Regions from separate parts of the Streptomyces sp. 7R007 genome, predicted to be linked through region 1. Evidence: riboswitches for the same ligand, from Rfam matches in the RefSeq annotation. Region 1 holds a riboswitch; the other holds the start of a gene.
What was found. A riboswitch is a leader RNA that binds a small molecule or an ion and turns the genes downstream of it on or off. The one in region 1 is predicted to bind ZMP and ZTP.
Positions count from the first base shown of each region.

Region 2: it holds a riboswitch for ZMP and ZTP, as region 1 does, so the genes downstream of both, ACYF6T_RS40795 (bifunctional 5,10-methylenetetrahydrofolate dehydrogenase/5,10-methenyltetrahydrofolate cyclohydrolase) here and ACYF6T_RS06050 (glycine hydroxymethyltransferase) in region 1, are expected to answer to the same signal.

Region 1 is NZ_JBTWMV010000003.1:212,605-216,810, forward strand. It holds gene ACYF6T_RS06045 (hypothetical protein) at 1-190, shown strand, start outside; gene ACYF6T_RS06050 (glycine hydroxymethyltransferase) at 269-1,717, opposite strand; ZMP/ZTP riboswitch at 1,751-1,838, opposite strand; gene ACYF6T_RS06055 (AraC family transcriptional regulator) at 2,035-3,081, shown strand; gene ACYF6T_RS06060 (glutathionylspermidine synthase family protein) at 3,278-4,206, opposite strand, start outside.
Region 2 is NZ_JBTWMV010000068.1:18,948-23,153, reverse strand. It holds gene ACYF6T_RS40805 (epoxide hydrolase family protein) at 1-771, shown strand, start outside; partial or broken gene ACYF6T_RS40800 (ATP-binding protein) at 828-1,133, shown strand; gene ACYF6T_RS40795 (bifunctional 5,10-methylenetetrahydrofolate dehydrogenase/5,10-methenyltetrahydrofolate cyclohydrolase) at 1,170-2,036, opposite strand; ZMP/ZTP riboswitch at 2,059-2,144, opposite strand; partial or broken gene ACYF6T_RS40790 (IS5/IS1182 family transposase) at 2,342-2,425, shown strand; partial or broken gene ACYF6T_RS40785 (hypothetical protein) at 2,424-2,640, opposite strand; gene ACYF6T_RS40780 (dienelactone hydrolase family protein) at 2,688-3,419, opposite strand; gene ACYF6T_RS40775 (U32 family peptidase) at 3,811-4,206, shown strand, end outside.

The DNA of each region.
Region 1 (4,206 bases):
GGTGGCAGCGGGGACGGCCGCGACGGACACCGGCACCGACTGGTGGGCCAACTGGTGGTGGGCCGTGCCGGGGCTGGTCGTGGGGGTGGCGGCCGGTGCGGGAGGCGCCGGTCTGATACGCCGCGCGGCGGCCCGGCAAGGTGCCGGACCGCCGCCGGATGAGCCACGACAGGAACTCGTCGACCTGTGAGAGTCGTGGATCTCTTTGACATCTCGGTCGTGGATCTTTGACAACTCAACAGAGAGCGTTCCGCTCGGGCGCGGGCGGTCAGCCCAGGTCGATCTCCGGGTAGAGCGGGAAGCCGGCCACGAGGTCGGTGGCCCGGCGGGAGATCTCGTCCGCGATCTTCGGGTCGAGGACGTGCTGGGCCTTGGAGGGGGCGCCCGACTTGGTGGTGCCCGGCTCGGCGGTGGTCAGGACGCGGTCGATCAGGCCCGCCACCTCGTCCATCTCCGCGGTGCCCAGGCCGCGGGTGGTCAGGGCGGGGGTGCCGATGCGGATGCCGGAGGTGTACCAGGCGCCGTTCGGGTCGGCCGGGATGGCGTTGCGGTTGGTGACGATGCCGGAGTCGAGCAGGGCCGCTTCGGCCTGGCGGCCGGTCAGGCCGTAGGAGGTGGCGACGTCGATCAGGTTGAGGTGGTTGTCGGTGCCGCCGGTGACCAGGGTGGCGCCGCGGCGCATCAGGCCCTCGGCCAGGGCGCGGGAGTTGTCGACGATGCGCTGGGCGTAGTCCTGGAAGGAGGGCTGCCGCGCCTCGGCGAGGGCGACGGCCTTGGCGGCCATGACGTGCGGGAGCGGGCCGCCGAGGACCATCGGGCAGCCGCGGTCGACCTGGTCCTTGAGGGAGTCGTCACACAGGACCATGCCGCCGCGCGGGCCGCGCAGCGACTTGTGGGTCGTGGTGGTGACGATCTGGGCGTGCGGGACCGGGTCGAAGTCGCCGGTGAGGACCTTGCCGGCGACGAGGCCCGCGAAGTGCGCCATGTCGACCATGAGGGTGGCGCCGACCTCGTCGGCGATCTCGCGCATGATGCGGAAGTTCACCAGGCGGGGGTAGGCGGAGTAGCCGGCGACGATGATCAGCGGCTTGAACTCGCGGGCGGAGGCTCGCAGTGCCTCGTAGTCGATCAGGCCGGTGGCCGGGTCGGTGCCGTAGGAGCGCTGGTCGAACATCTTGCCGGAGATGTTCGGGCGGAAGCCGTGGGTGAGGTGGCCGCCGGCGTCGAGGGACATGCCGAGCATGCGCTGGTTGCCGAAGGCCTGGCGCAGTTCGGCCCAGTCGGCCTCGGTGAGGTCGTTGACCTGGCGGGCGCCGGCCTTCTCCAGGAAGGGGGCCTCGACCCGGTCGGCGAGGACGGCCCAGAAGGCGACGAGGTTGGCGTCGATGCCGGAGTGCGGCTGGACGTAGGCGTGGCGGGCGCCGAACAGCTCGCGGGCGTGCTCGGCGGCCAGCGACTCCACGGTGTCGACGTTGCGGCAGCCGGCGTAGAAGCGGCGGCCGACGGTGCCCTCGGCGTACTTGTCGCTGAACCAGTTGCCCATCGCCAGCAGGGTGGCCGGGGAGGCGTAGTTCTCGGAGGCGATCAGCTTGAGCATCTCGCGCTGGTCGTGGACCTCCTGGCCGATGGCGTCGGCGACGCGCGGTTCGACGGCGCGGATCACGTCGAGTGCGGCGCGGAAGGCGGTGGACTCGGTGGAGAGGGAGTCGGCTGACATGAGGGACCTCCGGACGTCGGCGTTCAGCGTTCACGGTACGGCCCAGGCGCACGGCACTCACTCGCTCGGGCCGCTCCCCGATGGTCGGTCCCATCCCAGCGCGCCAGTCACGGCCCGCCGGCCAGCCTACCGGGCGGGCCGAACGGCCCAGCCGTCCCGTCCACCATGCGGGCGACGACGGCCCGCTCGGCACCGGGTGGTGAGGGCGCCTTGGGCACGGGGGCCTGGGCCGGCCGGCTCTAGGCGGTGGGTGGGCGGGGCCGGGAGACTGAGGGCCGTATGTCCGTATGAGGCGCTTCACGAGGGGCTTGTCCGTCATGGGTGAAGCCGGGTGGGGAAGGGCGGACCGCCGGGGGTTGCTCTACCGGGGCGGTGACGTCGAGGAACTGCACGCACTGGTGAGCGCGCGGTTCGCGCCGCACCGGCTGACGGTGCTGGACGAGCAGCCGGTCGACGGGCGGTTCCGGTGCGCGCACGAGGGGGCCGTCGGGCTGTACGAGCTGGGGTACGGGGCGGGTGTCGAGGTGGTTCCAGGGGAGCTGCCGGACTTCTACAACGTGCACGTTCCGCTCGCCGGCGCCGGTGCCGTGACCGCAGACGGGGTGACGCTGTCGTCCACGCTCAGCATCGTCAACCCCGGTCAGCGGCTGTCGATGCGGTGGAACGGCGAGACGCTGAACCGCGTGCTGATCATTCCCCGGCAGACGGTCGACCGGGCGCTCGCGCTGCGGCTCGGGGAGTTTCCGTCGGCACCGCTGTTCTTCGCGCCGGTGCTGGATCCGCGGGCGGGGCCGGTGCGGGCGTGGCTGCGGGTGGTGGAGGCGTTCGGCGAGTTCACGGACTCGGAGCTGGCGGACCGTTCACCGCTGGGCGCCGGGCATTTCGAGCAGGTGCTGGTGCACGGTCTGCTGGACGCGCAGCCGCACCTGCTCAGCGATTCGGTGGCGGGCCGGGGCCCCGCGGTGCTGCCCGGTGCGGTGCGCCGGGCGGTGGACTTCTGCGCCGAGCACGCCCATGAGCCGATTTCCGTGGCCGACATGGCGCGGGCGGCGCGGGTGAGTGTGCGGAGTCTGCGGCAGGGGTTCCGTACCCATCTGGCGACGACCCCGCTGGCGTATCTGCGCCGGGTCCGGCTCGATCTCGCGCACCGCGATCTGCTGGCCATCGCCGACAGGCGGGCGGTGGGGACGGTCACCGATGTGGCGCTGCGCTGGGGGTTCGTGCATCTCGGCAGGTTCACCGGGCACTACCGGCAGGCGTACGGGCAGACGCCGTCGCAGACGCTGCGAGGGGTGGGCCGGGGGTCGGGGACCCCGGCGGGGACGGGCCGCGCTATCCACAAAGGTGTCCGTTTCCCGCCGTAATCGGATAGCAGGGTGGTGCGGGCACGGAGGATGCTGGGGGCCTGCCGCCCGGGTCGTTGAGGTTCGGGGGAGCCGAGCCGGGCGGCAGCACACTCCCCTCCGGGCACTCCCCTCCGGACACCCCCCTTCGGGCACCCCCCTTCGGGCATCCGCCTTGGGGTATCCCCCTTCAGGCATCGGCCCGGAAGCCGCCGGCTCAGTGGATGACGTGCGGCACGAAGCGCGCGTACTCGTCCGTGACCAGGCCGGACGACTCGCGGATGCCGAGTCCGGCCGCCTCGTTCTCGACGACCCAGGCGCCGAGCACCACGTGGTTGCCGTCGAAGGCGGGCAGGGGCGCCAACTGCTGGTAGCAGCACGCCTCTTCGCGGATTACCGGGTCGGCGCCCGGTTCGTGGACCGTCACGCCCGCGCCCTCCCGGCCGAGGAGCGGTTTGGCGACGTAGCCGGTGGTGTGCGCGAGTGCGCGGGGGCCGTCGAGATGGGCGGGGAGCAGGTTGGGGTGGCCGGGGTAGAGCTCCCAGAGGACCGCCAGGAGGGCCTTGTTGCTCAGCAGCATCTTCCAGGCCGGTTCGATCCACAGGGTGGAGCCGGTGCCGCCGCCGTTGTCGAGGGTGTCGAGGACGTGGCCGGCGAAGGGGTCGGTGGTGAGCCACTCCCACGGGTAGAGCTTGAAACAGCTGCGGATGAAGCGGAGTCGGTTGTCGACGAAGCGGCCGGAGAGGGCGTCCCAGCCGATCTCCTCCATGGAGATCCAGTCGGTGTCCAGGCCGGCCTGCTCGGCGGTCTCCTTCAGGTAGGCGACCGTCATGAGGTCCTCGCCGAGTTCGTCGGCCGAGGAGTGGGCGAAGTAGAGGGGGCTGCCCGGCGGGAGGAGGGCGGCCTGGTGCTTCCAGGCGGCGACGAGGCGTTCGTGGAGGGAATTCCACTGGTCGGCGCCGGGGAAGCGCTCCTCCATCCAGAACCACTGCGGGGAGGCCGCCTCCACGAGGGAGGTGGGGGTGTCGGCGTTGTACTCCAGCAGTTTCGCCGGGCCGGTGCCGTCGTAGCGGAGGTCGAAGCGGCCGTAGAGGGAGGGGAGTTCGGCGCGGCGATGCCAGGCCTCGGTGACCGCCCGGACGACGC
Region 2 (4,206 bases), on a different contig from region 1:
CCGCTGCTGGCGGACCTGCATCTCGTCGTGCCGGCGCTCCCCGGCTTTCCGTTCGCCGCACCCATCACGCAAAAGGGCATGTCGGCACCAGCGATGGCCGAAGCCGTCTTTGCGGCGATGACCGAACTCGGCTACGACCGATATGTCATCTCCGCAGGAGACGTGGGCTGCGACGTCGCTGAAGCCCTTGCCGCCTCACATCCCGAGCGGGTCATGGCCCTGCACCTGACCGACGTCTCGCAATACCATTTCCTCATCGAACCACCGCATGATCTCTCCGAAGCGGAACGGGCCTACGTCAGCTACGGCCATCGCTGGCAGGCGACCGAGGGCGGTTACATGCACGAGCAGTCGACCAAGCCGCACACGCTGGCCGTCGGCCTCGGAGACTCTCCCGCCGGGCTTGCCGCGTGGCTGGTGGAAAAACTCCGCACTTGGACCGACTGTGACGGTGACGTCGAGGCCGTCTTCACCCGGGATGAGTTGCTCACCTGGATCACCGCCTATTGGGTCAGCGGTGCAATCGGCACGTCCTTCACTCCGTACGTGGAGAGCGGCCCGAAACCAGCGGGACGCATCAACGTACCCACAGCCTTCACGATCTTTCCCAAGGACCTCGTCAACGCGCCGCGTGAGTTCGCCTCCCGCTTCTTCGATGTCCGCTCCTGGACTGAGCACTCAACCGGCGGGCACTTCGCAGCGTGGGAATGCCCGGAGGAGTACGCGGCGGGAGTACGCGCAGCCGTGAACCTCTCTTCCCCATCGGCCTGACAGGGCTTCCCGGTGGGGCAGAGGTGAGATTGCCGTTCCGCGCTTGATGCGGCCCACTCGCCTCCTGCGAGTGGGCCGCACAGAGCCGGCCACTCTGCCTGATCGGAGACTGCGGCATCGTCAAGTCCACATGCTGGTCGCCCGGGGCACCGAGGCCGCCATGAAGGGCTACCACGTCCGCTCCACACTGGCTGCGAAGCTGGTCAATGAGTTGGTCGTAGCCGCCGATGAGAAGCGGGCGTCTCTGCGTGGCCCTCGTCGACCGGCTCACCTTCAACGGCACCAGCATCGAGGCGGGAACCGACTCCTACCGCCTCGCCGCCATCCGCGCCCGGGCTGCGGAACCCGCCAAGACCGGCTGACGCATCCGCAGACCACGCCTCTGGGCCGGCGATGCGTCAGCGATGCCGCACTCCGAGCTGGTTCGCGGCGGCTTCCACGGTCTGCGCGAGCAGGACGGCAATGGTCATCGGCCCAACGCCACCGGGAACCGGAGTGATCAGACCAGCTCGGGCGAGGGCGGTGTCGTAGTCCACGTCTCCGACGTTGCCCGGGTTGTAGCCGGCGTCGATCACGACCGCGCCAGGTTTGATGTCCTCACCGTGGATCAGCCGAGGTCGTCCCACGGCTGCTACGACGACATCCGCTTCCCGGACGATCGCCGACAGGTCAGCGGTGCGGGAGTGGCAGTACGTCACCGTCGCGTCCTTGGCGAGTAGAAGCATCCCGGCCGGTTTACCCAGAATCGCGCTGCGCCCCACCACGACGGCGCGCTTGCCGGCGAGTTCGACGTCGTACGCTTCCAGCAATCGCATGATCCCGCCCGGTGTGCAGGACACGAAGCCCGGCAGCGCGAAGCTCATCGCGGCGAAGGAATGCATCGTGACCCCGTCGACGTCCTTCTCCGGAGCGATGGCCTCGAACGCCGCCCGCTCGTCAATGTGTGGGCCGCAGGGGTGCTGGAGCAGGATGCCGTGTACTTGCGGATCGCTGGACAGGTCCGTGAGGGTGTCGATCAGTTCGGTGGTCGTGGTGGTGGCGGGCAGAGCGATATGCCGGGACTGGATGCCGGCCTTCGCGCACCGCGCTCGTTTCATGCGGTCGTACGTGGCCGACGCGGGATCCTCTCCCACCAGCACCGTCGCCAGGCAGGGACTGCTCCCCGTGCGTCGTGAGATCTCCGCTGCCTTGGCAGCGGCCTCGTCGACGATGCGCTTGGCGAGGCTGGTGCCATCCATGAGCTGGGCCGTCTGAGTCGCGGACATCGTTGCCTTCCAGGCGTTGTTGACCACTCGCCCAGGCGCACGGCAACGACGTCTCGTCAGACCGCTCCCCGGTGGTGCTCCACCTCAGCGCCAGTCACGGCCCACGCTGAACTGTAGTAGACGCAGCATGCTCACACCCGACCAGCGTGCTGGGCCGGGAAGCGAACTGCGAAGGCCCGCCTCCCGCAGTGACGTCATTTCACCGGAAAACCACTACGCAACCGCTCTGTCCCGGAATGCCTTCACAGCCGATCGCCTGCGCGCACACATGGATCTGACCGTGCGGGCCGTAGCCTGCCGCCGGGGAGACCGCTCCCGAGCACGTCCTGCTCGACGGCACGCTCGCCGAGTGTGACCGGGTCGGCGACAGCCTTGCCGACTATCGCGCCGCTCGGGCAGCGTGAACGACACCTCGGCGATCTTCGCTCACCGGCATGCCCTGCGTGGACAGCAGGACCCTATGGGCCCGGCGCCATGTCACCACTGGCCCAGTGCCTCTGCGGATGCTCCGCAGCAGGCGCTGTCCCTCGTCATCGTCGATGTGTCGAGCCGCCCCGCCTGAACTCTGCCGGCCATGCCGACCAGTGTCAGTGAACGCGCCGATCGGGATGCGGTTCCCGATCGGCGCGTCGCGGACTGCGGGCGGCGGTATCAGCCGAGGTGCCGGGCGAAGAACCTCAGCGTGCTCTCCATCTCGAAGGCAGGGATCTCCCCGTGCTTGCCGGGGTTGGCGTGCAACGTCTTCTCGGTCGAGGCCAAGGCGTCGAACAACGCAAAGGTCTGGACTCGCGGCACCCGCTCATCGTCCCACTGCACCAAGAACTGCACGGGGACGGTGATCCGCGCGGCGGCCTCGGCCGACGCCAGCATCCCGCCCAAGCCCAGTACCGCCGCGCGGACCCGCGGTTCGGCAGCGACGAACGGCACACCGAGTCCGCATCCCAGCGAGACCCCCCAGTAGCCCACCAGGCCGGCGCCTACGTGCTCGAGTTGCTGAACCGCGTCCAGGACCGCTTGCCATTCCGGCACGGTCTGGCGGGCCACGAGCGCATGGAAGCCGGCGATCAGCGGGGCCAACTCTTCACCGGCTTCCACGCGAGCCTGGTTCTCAGTCGCGATCCGGTCGTACTCTGCCACCTTCGGCCGGTCGCCATGGGCCGGAACGTCGACCGCCACGACCGCGAAACCGCATGCGGTCACGAAGCGGCGTGCACGAGCCAGGACGTCAGGAGCCTTCTTGTGCTGGCCGCCACCGTGTCCGATCAGGACGAGCGGGCGAGTGGCGACGGCACCTTCCGGCGTCCACAACACGCCAGGAACGTCGCCGAGGGTGAAGAGCTGTTCGCGGACGCCGTCGGACGACATCTCAGAGATGAAGCGCATAGCGGGTGATGCCTTTCGGGATGCCTCTGCGGGCACTCCCTAGGCCATGCGGGAGAGGAAGGCCCGACCTGTCAAAGCGTTGATCGGTCTCACCTCCTCGGTTCGCAGCAGTGCACGGCGGCAGGAACGTACCACGAAGGACTCCACTCTGACCCGGGCCAGGGACGCCGACAGGGCGAAGGTCGTCTGATGCGGCACCACACCGAGTTGCTGACCCCTGTGACTGCTGGCCCGGCGTCCTGACGGAGCAAGTGGGGTGCGATGTGTGACATCCCCGGAGGCCCGCTCCAAGCTGGCTTCGCGGACCGTTGACGGCTCGTCGTTGGCTGCCTACCGTCCAAGCGCAGCGATGCCGAACAGTGTTCGGAATATCGATCGAAGGGAAGTCCGGATGGACGGCATGGAAAGGTCACGGCGGTCGCTGTCCGCACTCGGTCTGCCGGAGCGGGACCTCGGGGAACTGCCCGACTCGGACAAGCGATTCCCGGACGGCGCGCAGTACCGGGTGGAGATCCCGTCGGTCGAAGGCCCGGGGCCGTTCCAAGCGGTCATGGATGAGGCCGAGCGGCACGGGATCCGGATACATCGCATCAGCCAGGGCAGTGGCATGATGCTCCTCGCCGACTCGGAGATCGAGCAGATGGTGGCTCTCGGCCGCGAACGCGAGGTAGAGGTCTGCCTCTTCGTTGGACCACGCGGCGGCTGGGACATCGGCATCCAGGCCACGTCCGCCGCGGGTGGCGGTGCAGCCGCGGTGCTGCGCGGCGCCGACCAACTCGCGTACGGC